2 regions of the Aquibium oceanicum genome follow, and region 2 is predicted to be linked to the other one. Evidence: predicted binding sites of a transcription regulator. Region 2 holds the regulator's gene; the other holds the start of a gene.
What was found. The regulator LexA, encoded in region 2, represses DNA repair genes until DNA is damaged. The targets are predictions, from matches to a motif close to TGTTCNNNNTGTGTTCNG.
Positions count from the first base shown of each region.

Region 1: BSQ44_RS07170 (PA0069 family radical SAM protein) is a predicted target of LexA. The motif match lies at 5,506-5,523, and genes of this name have one in related genera.

Region 1 is NZ_CP018171.1:1,425,644-1,433,523, reverse strand. Features, by position in the region: gene BSQ44_RS27195 (hypothetical protein) at 1-49, opposite strand, end outside; gene BSQ44_RS07195 (hypothetical protein) at 42-344, opposite strand; gene BSQ44_RS07190 (hypothetical protein) at 341-598, opposite strand; gene purD (phosphoribosylamine--glycine ligase) at 924-2,204, opposite strand; gene ubiA (4-hydroxybenzoate octaprenyltransferase) at 2,316-3,299, shown strand; gene BSQ44_RS07175 (DUF6101 family protein) at 3,315-3,878, opposite strand; gene BSQ44_RS07170 (PA0069 family radical SAM protein) at 4,287-5,441, opposite strand; gene BSQ44_RS07165 (glycosyltransferase) at 5,581-6,117, shown strand; gene moaB (molybdenum cofactor biosynthesis protein B) at 6,130-6,684, opposite strand; gene BSQ44_RS07155 (4-(cytidine 5'-diphospho)-2-C-methyl-D-erythritol kinase) at 6,687-7,562, opposite strand; gene BSQ44_RS07150 (hypothetical protein) at 7,586-7,771, opposite strand; gene BSQ44_RS07145 (S49 family peptidase) at 7,853-7,880, opposite strand, start outside.
Region 2 is NZ_CP018171.1:3,007,310-3,015,189, reverse strand. Features, by position in the region: gene BSQ44_RS14710 (ComEC/Rec2 family competence protein) at 1-975, shown strand, start outside; gene lexA (transcriptional repressor LexA) at 1,029-1,739, opposite strand; gene BSQ44_RS14700 (OmpA family protein) at 2,042-2,566, opposite strand; gene BSQ44_RS14695 (L,D-transpeptidase) at 2,573-3,223, opposite strand; gene BSQ44_RS14690 (gamma-butyrobetaine hydroxylase family protein) at 3,356-3,712, shown strand; gene BSQ44_RS14685 (DUF1801 domain-containing protein) at 3,717-4,127, opposite strand; gene BSQ44_RS14680 (hypothetical protein) at 4,251-4,523, opposite strand; gene BSQ44_RS14675 (single-stranded DNA-binding protein) at 4,773-5,276, shown strand; gene BSQ44_RS14670 (adenylate/guanylate cyclase domain-containing protein) at 5,506-6,708, shown strand; gene BSQ44_RS14665 (hydantoinase B/oxoprolinase family protein) at 6,803-7,880, opposite strand, start outside.

The DNA.
Region 1 (7,880 bases), 1.6 Mb from region 2:
GCTTCGGCTTTCTGATCTCGCGCGAGCTGCGTTTCTGTCCCTTAGCCATGACCGAAGGTCCTTTCCATGAGGGAGGTGTCGGCCGCGGGCTCGCGGACGGCTTCAAGGTCGCTCTGCGACGTCACCCGCTCGTGGCGTTCTTCGTCGTTGCGGATGCGGTACTGCAGTGTTCCGCCCTGCGGCGGAAGCGTGCGCGTGACGTAGTAGATCTCCGCCCGAGCGGGCTGCTGCCCGAAACCACCCCGGAAGCGTACTGCCTGGCCGATGGTGAAGAGGTGGGTGGGCGCCTCGCGGCGGGCGGGTCGGGCCACCTGCGGCGCGGGCCTGATTGGAGTAATGGTCATTTGCGGTCCTTTTCCAGTGCGGCGTCGAGATCGCCGGGAGTGATGGGCACCATGCGCCGGGTCGTCGAACGGACACCGACGGCGGGGAGGTGGATAAAGGCGGCGACACGCAGCCACGCGATGTGGGAAGGCCCCTCGATCGCTTCCTCGTCATGATCGACGAGATAGTCTCCGGCGGGTTGCGGCTGGTCGAAGCCGGGCAGCAGGAAGGGCGAGGAGAAGGCGACGGTGGTCTGCGTGGTGCGTGTCGTCACGGTCGGCTCCCCCGCGGCAACGCAAGCGGGCCGCTTATTGTTCGTGTCCGAACCGGAACGCCACCGGGCTGCCAGTACATCCGTGGTCAGCGCCGGGACAGGTTCCGTGTCCGGACGAAACGACCTGCCGCGCCATTCGGCGCGCGCGGTCGCTATCGTGAATTCGGGGGTAAATGGCGGGTCTCTGACACCGCTACAGCCAAGTCGGCCAAATCAACGCACTCTTCAGGTAGGCCTTATCCGGGGCGAATGCAAGGGCGGTGAGTGAGGCCGCAAGAGCAGCGTGCCGCTGCGACGGCCGATGGCTTCCCTCCGAGAGTGGCGTTCAGGCGCCCGCCGTCTCCCGCTCGATCTCGCGCCAGCCGATGTCGCGGCGACAGAAGCCTTGGGGCCAGTCGATCCGCTCGACCGCGGCATAGGCCTTGTCGCGCGCCTCGGCGACCGTGCGGCCGGTGGCGGTAACGTTGAGCACGCGGCCGCCATTGGCCACGATCGCGCCGTCCTTCTCCGCGGTGCCGGCGTGGAAGACCTCGACGCCACCGGATCCCGCTTCGGCCAGGCCGCGGATGGCACCACCCTTTTCGGGCGTACCGGGATAGCCCTTCGCGGCCATCACCACGGTGAGCGCCGCCTCGTCGCGCCAGCGCACCGACATGTGGCCGAGCTGGCCGTCGGCGGCGGCCTTCAGGAGCACCAGGAGGTCGTCCTTCAGCCGCATCATCAGCACCTGGCATTCGGGATCACCGAAGCGGACGTTGTATTCGATAAGCTTGGGCCCGTCCGACGTGAGCATCAGCCCGGCGTAGAGCACGCCGGAGAACGGCGCGCCGGCCTCGGCCATGCCGCGCATGGTGGGTTCGACGATCTCGCGCATCACCTGGTCGACGAGTTCCGGCGTCATCACCGAGGCGGGCGAATAGGCGCCCATGCCGCCGGTGTTCGGCCCCGTGTCGCCTTCGCCAACGCGCTTGTGGTCCTGCGCGGTCCCGAGGGGCAGCGCGATCTTTCCGTCGCACAGGCAAAAGAAGCTCGCCTCCTCCCCTGTGAGGAATTCCTCCACCACCACCTCGGCGCCTGCTCCGCCGAAGGCGCCCTCGAAGCAGTCGTCGACGGCCGAGAGCGCCTCCTCGAGGGTCATCGCCACCGTAACGCCCTTGCCGGCCGCCAGTCCGTCTGCCTTGACCACCACCGGCGCGCCGATATCTCTCAGATAGGCTTTCGCCTTCGGAGCGTTGTTGAAGCGGCGGTAGGCGGCGGTCGGGATGTCCATGCGGGCGCAGAGGTCCTTGGTGTAGCCCTTGGAGCCCTCGAGCCGTGCGGCCTCGGCCGAGGGACCGAAGACGGCTATGCCGCCGTCTCGCAGATGGTCTGCGAGCCCCGCCACCAGCGGCGCTTCGGGTCCGACCACCACGAGGTCGATCGCGTTCGTACGACAGAAAGACAACATGGCGTCGTGGTCGGCCGCGTCCAGCGCCACGCATTCGGCCTCGCGTGCGATTCCGGGATTGCCGGGCGCGGCGTAGAGCTTCGTCAGCATCGGCGAGGCGGCGAGCTTCCAGGCCAGCGCATGTTCGCGTCCGCCCGACCCGATCAGAAGCACGTTCATGTCCCGGTTCCCCGCTGTCTCGGTTGCCGTGACCGCCTAGGCCGGCGGGAGGGGCGGGTCAAGGGAAAGGGCTTCTTGACGCGCCCGCCCTGCCCTGCCACTCAACCCGGCATGGAGACGATCCAATCCCGTGACGCCCAGGGGCGCGTTGCCGATGCCCCGAGCCGGCATTGGGTTTACCGCGCCCTGCCGCAGCGGGCCTGGCCCTATGCGCAGCTGGCGCGGTGGGACAGGCCGATCGGCTGGCAGCTGCTCCTCTGGCCCTGCTGGTGGTCGGCGGCACTCGCGGCGATCGCACATGCGCGGCCGGGCGATCCGGTGCTGAGCCTGTTGCCGAACCCGTGGCACCTCGTGCTGTTCCTCGTCGGCGCGATGGCGATGCGCGGCGCGGGCTGCACCTGGAACGATCTCGCCGACGAGGACATCGATGCCGGCGTCGAGCGCACGCGTTCGCGGCCGTTGCCATCGGGAAAGGTCACGCGGCGGCAGGCCTGGGCGTTCCTGATCGCGCAGGCGCTGATCGGGCTCGTTGTGCTGGTACAGTTCAACGGCTTCACCATCCTGCTCGGCGTCGCTTCGCTGGCCGTCGTGGCGATCTATCCCTTCATGAAGCGCTTCACCGACTGGCCTCAGTTCGGGCTGGGGCTCGCCTTCTCCTGGGGTGCGCTGATGGGCTGGGCGGCGGCCTTCGGGGAACTCGGCTCGCCGGCGCTGCTGCTTTACGCCGGTTCGATCCTGTGGGTGATCGGCTACGACACGATCTATGCGCATCAGGACAAGGAGGACGACGCCGTGGTCGGCGTTCGCTCCACGGCGCGACTGTTCGGTGAACGGACCAAGCCCTGGCTGATCGGCCTCTACGGCGGGGCGCTGGTACTGATGGGGGCTGCCTGCGCCTCGGCCATGGCGCCGTTTCCCGCACTGGCGGGGCTTCTAGCGGCTGGCGCCCACATGATGCGTCAGGTGCAAGCGCTCGACATCGACGATCCCGACCAGTGCCTGCGGCTATTCCGGTCGAACAACGTCGTGGGCTGGCTGGTCTTCCTGGGCTTCGTCGGTGCCGGGATCTGGGCGACGATCAGCCCGCAGTTTTGAGCGGAACCGCCCGCCTCACGAGCGGGCGATGATCTCCTCGCCGCTGATAACGAGACGCAGGCCGAGCGTGGCGGCCTTGCGGCGGGCAAGAAAGCGCGGGCGGCGCGGCTGCGAACCGACGCGCTTGCGACGCTGGATCGGCGCGGCCTTGGCGGCCGCCGACAGCGATTCCTCCAACGTGCGGGCGATGCCGTCGGCCTCAATGAGAAGCATCGGCAGGCGATAGGCTTCCGCCCAGGCCCGCCAGTCGGCCGCGACGTCGTCAAGATCGTAGGCGACCAGCAACGGTATGCACAACATGGGGTCGGAGTGGAGGAGTTCGAGCGTCACCGTGACGCTGCCGTCGCCCTCCTCGATCGCACGCGCGGCGACGCCTCTGAAAGTGCGCGCCGGCAACAGGATCGACACCGGCAGCCCCGAGCGCACCAGCATGCGCCGCATCACCGCGCCGCGCCGGTCGATAGTCACGGTGACCTCGCCCATGTCGTCGCGTGCGGAAAAGCTCGTCACTTGCGGCAGTCTGAAAGGGTCGAGCCGCAATGCGCGGCCAGCCCACGCGGGGTTGGTCACCGAGTTCATCATTCGCCTTCCTGCTTCCCTGAGAGCCGTTCTTGCGGTCCTCGCGGGCCGGATTGTTTCCGGCCTCGTTATGTCTGCAGACTAGCGCGCCAGCCTTACCGGCGGCCTTAAGAAGTTGGGTTAAATTTTGCTGATCCGTTCGATGGTTAGCGGATTGCAACCGGCACGGGCGTAGCACATGCTCTTCGGGCTGTGCGGCGACCACACAAGGGCGGGCACCGAAGGAAAAAAGCCCTCCCGGAGGGGCGGACCGGGAGGGCGCCGTCAGGCCGGGGACGGGGGGGACGGGCCGGACGGAAGGCTGTTGCGGAGAGCGGCGGGCTGGGAAGCGGGAGCGGCGCAGACCTTTGCGATCCGTCCGCAACGCTTCCAGTTCATGCTGTTTGTTCGCGCTCTCCGGAGACGGGCTCAGAGCAGCATCAACTGCTCTCCAGCACGGACCGGCGGCTTGAAGAGATCGGTGCGGAGCGTCAGCTTGGAGCGGTTGAGGCCTAGGCGGCGCGCGGCGATCTCGAAGCGACGGCCGATCTGCCAGGCATAGGGACCGGTGCCCTTCATGCGGGTTCCCCAGCTGGCATCGTAGTCCTTGCCCTCGCGCATGGAGCGCACCAGCGACATCACGTGCCGGTAGCGATCGGGATAGTGCCGGAGCAGCCAGTCCTTGAAGATCGGGCTCACCTCCAGCGGCAGCCGCAGGATGATGTAGCCGGCTTCGCGGGCCCCCATGGCTTCGGCCGATTCCAGGATGCGCTCCACCTCGTGGTCGGTGAGGCCCGGCACGACGGGCGCCACCATGACCGACACCGGTATCCCCGCGCCGGCCAGCGCCTTCATCGCCTCCAGGCGTCGGGTAGGGGTGGCGGCGCGCGGCTCCATGGTGCGGGCGAGCCGGCGGTCGAGCGACGTCACCGAGAATGCGACCTTGGCGAGGCCCTTCTCCGCCATGCGTCCCAGGATATCCGCGTCGCGGGTCACCAGCGCCGACTTGGTGACGATGCCGACAGGATGGTCGTGCGCTTCCAGAACCTCGAGCACTTCGCGCATGATGCGGTACTGCTTTTCGATCGGCTGGTAGGGATCGGTGTTTGTGCCGATCGCGATGGTCTTGGGCTGATAGCCCTCCTTGCCGAGCTCACGTTCCAGGAGCTTCGCGGCGTCCGGCTTGGAGAAAAGCTTCGATTCGAAATCGAGCCCGGCGGACAGCCCCATGTACCCGTGTGTGGGCCGCGCGAAGCAGTAGACGCAACCGTGCTCGCAGCCGCGATAGGGATTGATCGAGCGATCGAAGGAAATGTCGGGAGATTCGTTGCGCGTGATGATCGTGCGCGGCTTTTCCGCCTGCACCTCGGTCTTGAACGGCGGCAGGTCTTCCAGCGTGTTCCAACCGTCGTCGAAGACGTCGCGCCGGATCGCCTCGAAGCGGCCGGCCGGATTGATCCCCGCAGCGCGGCCGCGCCGCCGTTCGCCGCCGACCCTGACACCGCTCTGCTCGATCATGGCGTTGGCCAATCCGCTGTCTCCGCTTGTAAAAGCGGCAATGTCCGCGCGTGCGATCTGTTCCATTCTCGTCTCCGTCCGGTGGCCCGGGGAATCGTCGTTTCGATGAAACTATTCCTATTCACCGAATGAGAACAAATCAAGAACTTTCTCGTTGTGCGGTGCAGCGCTGGAATTCGGCTAATCTTTCGGCTAAGCGAAAGGGATGTTGACGGTGCTCATCGAGACGCGCAACGACGAGGATGCGCTCGCGCGCACGTTGATGTCGCTGGTTTCCGGCGCCGTGGAAGGAGTCGTGCGCGAAGTGTTGGTGCACGACAGGGGCTCGACGGACCACACCAAGGCAGTCGCTGACCATGCCGGTTGCGCGCTGATCCCGAACGGCGAACTCGCCGCCGGAATGCGGTGCGCCAAAGGCGACTGGCTGCTGTTCATGGAGCCCGGCGCGAAGCTCACGGATGGCTGGATCGACGCAGTGGTCGCCCATGTCGGACGCCGTACCACGCCCGGACGCTTCCTGCGCTCACGGTCGTCCGACGCGTGGTTCCCCTCGCGCTGGTTTTCCCGCAGACGGCCGCTGGCGGAAGGCCTGCTGGTGAGCAAGCCGCAGGCGCTGGCGAAGCTGAGACCGGGCGACGAGGTGGACGCATTTGCCCGCCGCATCTCGGGCCAGCGCATCGGTGCGGAAATCATCCCCGCCGAAATCAAGCAGAACAGGCGCCGGATCTCGGAGATCGGCTGAAGCCAGCCGGCCTCAGACGACGGTGCCGCCGCGCTTCAGGTGCTCGTCCAGCCGAGGCATGATCTCTACGAAGTTGCACGGCATGTGGCGGTAGTCGAGCTGCGCTTTCAAAATGCCGTCCCAGGCGTCCCGGCAGGCTCCGGGAGAGCCGGGCAGCACGAAGACGAAGGTCTGGTTGATCAGCCCGCCGGTGGCGCGGCTCTGGATCGTCGAAGTGCCGATCTTGTCATAGGAGATGCGGTGGAAGACTTCGGAGAAGCCGTCCATCCGCTTCTCGAACAGCGGCTCCAGCGCCTCGGGCGTCACGTCGCGGCCGGTGAAGCCGGTGCCGCCCGTGGTGATGACGACGTCGACGGCGGGGTCGCGCGACCATTCCAGAACGATCGCGGCAATCTTTTCCTTGTCGTCGGTGACGATGCCGCGGTCGGCGAGACGGTGGCCGGCCTCGCCGATGCGTTCGGCCAGCGTGCGGCCCGACTTGTCCTCGTCCATCGTGCGCGTGTCGGAGACGGTCAGCACAGCGATGCCGACGGGGAGAAAGGGGCGGGTCTCGTCCAGACGTTCCAGGCTCATGCAGGCGCTCCCATGGTTCTCGTCGGTTCCACGAACCAGTCTGGGTGCCGGTCGCGGATACCGGCCGCGGCCTGCCCGGCGGCCCGGGGTCCGGAAAAAAGGCCAAAGCAGGTGGCGCCCGACCCGGTCATCCGCGCGAAGCCTGCGCCCGCCTCGCGCAGCGCGTCAAGCGCCTGCCCGATCTCCGGAACGATCGAGCGAGCCGGGGCTTCGAGATCGTTGCGTGTGCCGGCGAGCCAGAAACAGGCGGCGCGGTAATCCGCCTGTCGCGGGGGTACGCCGAGCGGCGGGTTCTCGCGGCTTTCGAGCCGGCGGAAGACGTCGGGGGTCGAAACGGCCATTGCCGGGTTGACCAGCACCATGTCCAGCGCCGGCCAGTCCTCCAGCGGGGCGAGTTTCTCGCCGATTCCCCAAGCGACGAGGGGGTGCGCGGCGAGACACATCGGCACGTCGGCCCCGAGCGCGGCGCCAAGTTCGGTGAGTGCCGGATTGGAAAGATGCAGGTCCCATAGTCGCGAGAGGCCGCGCAGGGTGGCCGCCGCGTCGCTCGATCCGCCGCCCATGCCGGAAGCGACGGGGAGATTCTTTTCGAGCAGGATGGACACCGGCGGGCAGCGTGCGGCGCCGGTTTTCTGCCGCAGGCGGTCGCGGGCGCGAAGAACGAGGTTGTCATCATCGGAAAGCCCGGCGCCGAAGCGGCCGGTAATCGCGAAGGCGTCCTTGCGCGCGGCGCGGAACTCGAGCCGGTCGCCGAGCTCGCAGAAGACCGCGAGCGTTTCGAGGAGATGGTAGCCATCGGCCCGCCTGCCCGTGACGTGCAGGGCGAGATTGATCTTGGCGGGAGCGCACAGGGAAAAAGGAACCGGAGGCATGCCGCGCCAAGTAGCCCGGATGCTCAGTCCTTTGCCAGCCTGTACTCGCCCGTCTCGGGATCCTTCACCAGCGTGCCCGTCGAGCCGACAGAGGATTCCTTTTCGGCCCGGCGAACCCGCGCCGACACGCGCTCGGCTTCCTTGATGAAGGCGCGGTAGCCGATGTAGCCGACCGCCGCGATAACGACGAAGAAGATCAACTGCGGCATGTCTTCCTGCTCCTCAAGCAAGGCCGGCTCGTCCCATCCGGCATCATACCATGATCCGCGCCGGCGACCGACGCGAAAATGTCACAGGCCGTAGCGGGCCCAGTGCGCA
Region 2 (7,880 bases):
TTTCGGCTTCTGCTTCTCTATTGCGCCGGAATTGCGATGACCTCGCTGGTGGCGGGGACGGCAACGGCGCTGTACGGCGTCTGGCACTTCCACCGCATGGCGCCACTCGGCCTCCTCGCCAACCTCGGCGCGATGCCCGTCGTATCCTTCGTCATCATGCCCTCGGCGGTTCTCGCTGGCATCCTTATGCCGTTCGGCCTCGAAGGCTTCGCGCTCGACATCATGGGGTGGGGCATCGGGATCATGGTCTCGATCGCGGGATGGCTCGCCGAACGCACGCCTTTCGATGCCGTGGGCACGATCCCGCTATCGGCGGTGCTGTCGATGACCATTGCTCTCGTCCTCTTGACTGTCCTTTCGACCTGGCTTCGTCTCGCCGCCGTTCCGTTGCTCGTTGCCGGTATAGTGCTCATCGCGACGCGGGATCTCCCGAACCTCCTGCTCTCGGAGGAGGGAGACTTGATCGCCATGCGGACGGAGGCCGGGGAACTGGCGGTCAACAAGAGGCGACCCAACCGCTTCGTCACTGGCATCTGGATGGACGCGGCGATGACGCACGGTGTTGCTGTGCCGGTCGTCAGCGCCGAACCGCTGACCGCCGCCATGCTGGACGGGCTGGTCCCCGGAGCTTTCGCTTGCGACGAGACAAGTTGCATCGCGCGACACGGCGGCGGTGCGATCGTGGCGTTCGTTTCCGCGGAGGGGAACGCGCGCCAATTCTGCGATTTTGCCGACGTCCTCGTTATTGACGATGCCACGGCGGTTAACCCGTGCGACCCGGCGAAGTTGCTCGTGGTCACCAAGCGCGACCTTGCGCGGCGCGGCAGCGCCGAAATCCGCTTCGCCGGGGCAGGGCAGGGAAGGCCTGCGGAGATACGGTTCGCCGTCCGGGAACCCTACAGGCCCTGGCACGAGCATCGGCGTTGGTCCCGCGAAGCCCGCGGAATGCCGCCCTACAAGCGCGATGCGGACTGATTGCGCAGGGTAAGCATCAGGCGGCGTATGCGAACGCCGAAGACGTCTGGCGTTTAGTAGCGCCGGATCAGACCGACGAGACGGCCTTGGACCTTCACCCGGTCCGGCCCGAAGATGCGCGTCTCGTAGGCTGGATTGGCCGCTTCGAGCGCGATCGAGGCGCCCTTGCGGCGGAACCGCTTGAGGGTGGCTTCCTCGTCGTCGACCAGGGCCACGACGATCTCGCCCGGACTGGCGGTGGAGGTGCTGCGGATCACGACGGTGTCGCCGTCGAGTATGCCCGCTTCGATCATGGAATCGCCGCGGACCTCGAGCGCGAAATGTTCGCCGCCGGAGAGCATGTCGGGCGGCACCGCGACCGAATGCGTCTGGTGCTGGATGGCGTCGATCGGCACACCGGCGGCGATCCGGCCCATGACGGGGATGGAGATGCCGGCCGCGTCGTCGTTGCTCGCCTGGCGCGCGGGCGCCGGATCGGGGCGCTTTCCGAGGCTGCCCTCGATGACGCTCGGGGAGAACTTGCGCGGTCCACCCAGCCCCGGCGCGATGGAATCGGGCAGCCGGATGACCTCCAGCGCGCGGGCCCGGTTGGGCAGCCGCCGGATGAAGCCGCGCTCCTCGAGCGCTGTTATCAGGCGATGGATGCCCGATTTAGACGCCAGGTCGAGCGCCTCCTTCATCTCGTCGAAGGACGGAGGAATACCGGATTCCTTCAGCCGCTCATGGATGAAGAGCAGGAGTTCGTGTTGCTTGCGCGTGAGCATATTGGCACCCCTCAGGGAATCGAACGCCTAAAAACAAAACCGGAACAAACCTATCTGTTCCATTCTTGTTCCGCAATAGTTTTAATTCGAGTAAACAGTCCGGCGTCGCCGAGCTGGAAGCCAGTTGACGCTGGCGGGGCCGAAATACGCCAACCGGTGCCGAGGGTGCGGTACGGCTGATCGGCGACGGCGAAACAGCCCGGCGCCGCAATGGGGGCGTGTCTATCCGCTTGTGGCGAACACGAAAGCCGGCTGGAAGGCGCCGATCGCGATCAAGCGGTTGCAGCGCGAAGGCGACGCGCTCAGGCGGCGCCGTCCTTCTCCTCGCGAAGGTTGGATATGACGCGGCGGTTCTGCACCTTGCAGGCGGTGTCGGCGCAGTCGCGAACCACGCGCTCCTTCCCGTATCCCTTGGCCCACATGCGGTCGCGGGCGACGCCGGCGGCGGCGAGGTAGTTCATCACTGCCTCGGCGCGGCGGCGCGACAGCTCCACCATGGCCGCATCGCCGCCGGGGTCGTCGGCGAACCCCTGTAGCTTGACCAGCCATTGCGGATGCTTCTGCAGCCAGGCGGCCTGGTTGTCGAGCGTCACCCTGGCGGTCTGGTCGAGTTCGGCCGATCCTTGCGCGAAGTAGGTCCGGCGGCCGACGTTGAGGATAAAATCCTCCTCGCTGCCCGGCTGGACGTTGGCGAAGCCGGCGGCCGGCGCGTTGGTGACGTCGGGCACCGGCGGTTCAAGCGTGGCCGTGGTGGAGGTGCAGCCGGCCAGCAGAGCGAACGCGAGCGCGGCGAAGAGCCGGCGCCTCATTCCGAAGAAAAGGGTCATGTCGGTTCAGCTCTTCTTCGGCGCGTTGTCGGCGATATGCGGCAGGACCTGGACCGCGGTGCCGACCGGGCAGCGCTGGTAGAGGTCCATCACGTCCTCGTTGAACATGCGGATACAGCCGGACGAGACGTCCTTGCCGATGCTCCATGGCTCGACGGTACCGTGGAAGCGGTAGCCCGTGTCGGCCCCGTCGCGATGGAGGTAGAGCGCGCGCGGGCCGAGCGGATTGTCCGGCGCGCCGCCCTCGATGAACTGCGGCAGGCCGGGCTTGCGCTCGTGCATCTCCGGCGGCGGGGTCCAGCGCGGCCACAGCGCCTTGCGCGCCACGTTGGCGCGCCCGTACCATTTGAAGCCCTCCTTGCCGACGCCGACGCCATAGCGCACCGCCGTCTGGTTCTCGACGATCAGATAGAGGAAATGGTGCTGGGTATCGACGACCACCGTGCCCGCCGGTTCGGCGGAAAAGTACTTGACGATCTGCTTGTGCCAGATCGGATCGATGACATCGAAATTGGTGCGCTTCCAGCTGACGCCATTGTCGATGCCGGTGCCGGCGTACCAGGATTTCTTCGCGGCAGCCCGGGCCGGAACGCCCATCGCCGTCGTCGCCGCCAGCGCCAGTCCGCCTGCCAGCAAGTCACGCCGCGTCACATTCATCTCGATCCCCTCCGACGATCACCCTGCGGAAGCTTATAGAATCGATTCTGTAACCTTCCAATGTCGAAGTTGCGGGTAAGCCGCTACGATGGGGCCTTCCGGAACGTTGCCCGCAGTGCTTATAGGGGACCCATGAACGCACCGAAGGAACTGAGGGTCTCGAAGGATCGCCGCCTGCTGACGGTGAGCTTCCCCGACCATGCGCCGATCGAGCTTGCCGCCGAGATGCTGCGGGTGCTCTCGCCATCGGCCGAGGTGCAGGGCCATTCGCCCGACCAGCGCGTGACTGTACCCGGCAAGCGCGACGTGGCGATCCGCAAGCTGGAGCCGGTCGGCAATTACGCGGTCAGGATCGGCTTCGACGACGGCCACGACACCGGCATCTTCACTTGGTCCTATCTTCACCAGCTCGGCCACGAGAAGGAGGCGCGCTGGCAGGCCTACCTCGACGAACTCGCCGAGAAGCGGCTGAGCCGCGATCCCCGCTGAGGCGTCACTTCTTCTTCCGTGCCTTCTCCGACACGTTCCGGGCGACCGCCGCACGGATCAGTGCGCCGAAGGCGTCCGCGTCCACCGTATCGCCCTCGAAGAGATCGATGGCTCTGCGCGCATTGCCTTCGAGGCTGGCGTTGAAGAGGCCGGACGGGTCGTCGAGCGCAGCGCCATTGGCAAACGTCAGCTTCACCTTGTCCTTGTAGGTCTCGCCCGTGCACACGATGCCGTCATGCTCCCAGACCGGCACGCCGGAGGGGTTCGTCGGCTTCACCCACTTCACCGTCTCGACCATGGCGGGATCGGCCTGGCGGATGAGTTGCCGGACGCGGGTGAGCGTCTGGCCGCGCCAGCCACCCAGTTCTGATATCTTCGCGTCGATAAGCCGGTCGGGCGTGATGTCGTGGTCCATGGAGTTGCCATTCGTCTCTATGAAGCCAGTTCTGCCCGTCGGGCGACGGGCAATGTCGAGGAGCACGGCGGACGATTTACAGGGCGACGGTGTCGGACGGCTCTGCGGCGCGGCAAAACGCGTTCAGCGCCTCCTGGATCCGTTGCGATCGCCGAAGCCGATCTCGTAGGACACGCTGCCCGAGATGCGGATGTCCCAGTTTCCCGCACGGATGCTGCCGGGCTGGCTACCCGCGGCCAGCGCTTCGTCTGGCTCGGGCTGCGGTTCCGCGGCGACGGGCGAAATGGAGCCGGTGGTCACGCCCGGCAGGGCGTCATCGGTCGGTGCCCGCTGGTCATCGGCAAATGCCGGTGCGCAGAACAGGGTCAGCACGAGCAGTGCCAGGGTTTTCCTCATCGGAACCTCCTCATGGACGATGCGATGTTTGCGTCCGGTCATGCCGGCCTGTCAAGCCGCAGCCGTTTTCAAGCATCCGGCGGCGGCGACATTGCGTCCGAGCTGGAGGCGTGATAGGAACATATCAAGAACGAAACTCGTGTGGACATGTCCGGTAAATCATCGCGCTCCCGTGCGGTGGCGGCCCGCTTGGGCTATAACGGGTACAGGCTGAAAAGCGACCATTCCGGACAAGCGTGGAGATGTGAGATGGCAGGAAGCGTCAACAAGGTCATTCTGGTCGGCAACCTGGGCGCGGACCCCGAAGTCCGGCGCCTGCCGTCCGGCGATCCGATCGTGAATCTCAGCGTCGCGACGTCGGAAACCTGGCGCGACAAGAATTCCGGGGAGCGCAAGGAAAAGACCGAGTGGCACCGGGTCGTCATCTTCAACGACAACCTCGCCAAGGTGGCCGAGCAGTACCTGAAGAAGGGCATGAAGGTCTACGTGGAAGGATCGATCCAGACGCGCAAGTGGCAGGATCAGTCGGGCCAGGATCGCTACTCGACCGAGGTCGTGCTGCAGAAGTTCCGCGGCGAGCTGCAGATGCTGGATGCACGCGGCCAGGGCGAAGGCCAGGGCGGCGGCTATTCCGGCGGTCGGGGCTCCGACTTCGGCTCTTCGGGACCGATGGATGACGATCGCGGGCGCGGCGGCAGCAGCGGCGGTGGCGGTGGTTTCTCGCGCGAACTGGACGACGAGATTCCGTTCTGAGAGGGGCAGGCGACCCTGCGAACCAGGGTTGTGTTTCCAATCGACTGGCGAAGCCGAACTGATTCCGCTGGCGCGCCGCCCCGAGCTTGCGCGGGTGTGGTTCGTCTTGCGCCGGATGATCACATAGACGCAGTGTGCATACCAGGCGTCGCTCCGCGGCTCTTGCGGGCGCAGCGTCCTCGACCTAGCTCCGTCTTGAAATAAGCCTCAGCCGGTCGGGACCGTTGGAATGATCGTCAAGCCGCATCCAGAGACACGCGTCGATGCTCCGGCATCCGACGAGGTGAACGATCTGCGGATTACGGGCCTGATCGCGTGGATGGTCGACGGAGCGCGGTCGAGCACGAGCCCCGATGCTTTCGTGAACGATTTCTGCCATCGTCTCGTGACTGCCGGTATACCGCTCGATCGCTTCGGCCTCTTCGTCAACACGCTCCATCCGAACGTCGCCGCGCGGCGCTTTCTCTGGACCGCCGCTGAGGGCGTGCAGATGCGCGAAGGCGCCCTCAGCATCTTCTCGGAAGATCAGTACCTGAAGAACCCGCTTCCGGCCGTTACCTCGCAGCAGGTAACGATCCGGCGCAGGCTGACCGACATCGCGGCAATCGACGAATTCGTCATCCTGGGCGAACTGAGGGATGAAGGCTTCGCCGACTATCTGGCGCAGCCGCTGATCTTCACGACGGGCGAGACGCATGCCGCCACGTTCTCGACCAGGCACCCGCGCGGCTTCTCCGATCACCAGCTCGCGGCGCTGGATCGCATCCGCCAGCCTCTGGCGCGTCTCGTCGAAGCCTACCTCTTGAGGCTCAACGCGGCATCCATCCTCTCGACCTATGTCGGCCGGGGAAGCGGCGAGCAGATCCTGAACGGGCGCGTCCACAGAGGCGATGGAACGGAAATCGAGGCGGCGATCCTCTTCACGGACCTCATCGGCTTCACCGAAATCTCCAACCGGATCTCCGGGCAGAAGGTGGTCGAGATGCTGAACGACGCCTTCGACCTGATGGTGCCTCCGGTAGAGGCGCACGGCGGCGAGATCCTCAAATTCCTCGGGGACGGTTTCTTCGCGATCTTCCCCTACGACGGCTCGCGGGCGCTCGAGCAAGCCGTGAAGGCGGCGAGCGAGACGATCATGGAGGGAGAGGCGAAACTGGCGGCCAGTCCGCTCGGAGAGAGCCTGGCCTTCCGCTCGGCCCTGCATGCCGGGCGCTTCCACTACGGCAACATCGGCGGGGCGAACCGCCTCGACTTCACGGCGATCGGCCGCCCCGTGAACTATGCCGCGAGGCTGCTCGCCGCCGCGTCCGACCTGTCGCTCCGGCGTGTCGCATCGTCGGACATCGCCATCAATCTCTGCACCGTCCCGCGGCTCGCGGCAGAGGTCGAGTTCAAGGGGTTCGAGGGCAAACAGAAGGTGTTCTCGTACTGAGCTTGCACGGATGCGCCGGCTTCGGCCGCTGTGTGACCAGCCACGAGCGGCGCCGTGCCAAGGGTCATATCTTCAGATCGAGATACTCGTCGATCTACGCTTCCTGCGAATCCTGAAACTCCCTGCGCTTGGCGCGTCTCGCCAGTGTGAGTGCTTCGTCGAGAGCCCCGTCCGGCCGTACTACGACACCATAGAGTTGTTCCGCGGCCTCGCGGCTGACGATGCCGCCCATGACATCGGTCATAACCGCGGCGAGGGGGCGCTGGAACGGGTCGCCGAAGCCGCCGCCGCCGCCCGACAAAATCTCGAAGCGGGGATTGTCGAGTGTGAGCTTTCCATAGCGAGGCAATTGGGGGCGTGTACCGTCGGGCTGGACGACCGCGATCCGGCAGTTGTCGCCGTCGCCGCCCCCATTGACGCCGAAGCCTGCGGAATGTCCCAGGCCCTCGCTGCGGAACGTGTGGATCACCTGACCGATGACTTCGGCTTCGTAGGCAACGCCCGCGCCGCCGCGCTTCAGGCCGGGCCCCCCCGAATCGCAGCGGATCTCACAGCGATGGACCCGGATCGGATAGAGCCGCTCATAGGCTTCGATGTTCGGGATGGTCAGGCCGCCGAGGGAGCCGAGGAGCCCGATCTGGTCGAAACCGTCTCGCTCGCGCACCGCGCCAGCGCCAGACAGCGCATTCCAGTGGTACATCACATAGGGCTCGGCCTGGCGGTTCAGTCCGGTGGAGATGCCGTGGATGGTCTTGGACCATCCGGCGCACGCCTTCTCGGGCGCGGCCTTGGCCAGAGCCTGCCAGACCGCGTGCACGATCTCGTGGCCCATGTACATGGTGCTCATGGTCTGTGCGGCAGGCGCGCGCGGATTGACCAGCGTCCCCTCGGGAAGGATGAGCCTGGCGCAGCGGAACGTGCCCTCGTTGATTGGGACGTCGTCGCAAAGGAACGAGGCGAGGCCGACATAGGTCAGCGAATGGCTGTTGGCGATGGGGCTGTTCTTGAAACCGATCATCTGCGGATCGGTGCCGGTGAAGTCGATGAGAAGATTGTCTCCCTCGATGGTGAGCTTGATGCGGATGGCGTGGTGACCATCGGTGAAGCAGTCGTTGTCGGTGTATTCCTCGCCCTCATACGTGCCGTCCGGCAGCGCGGCCACTACGTTGCGG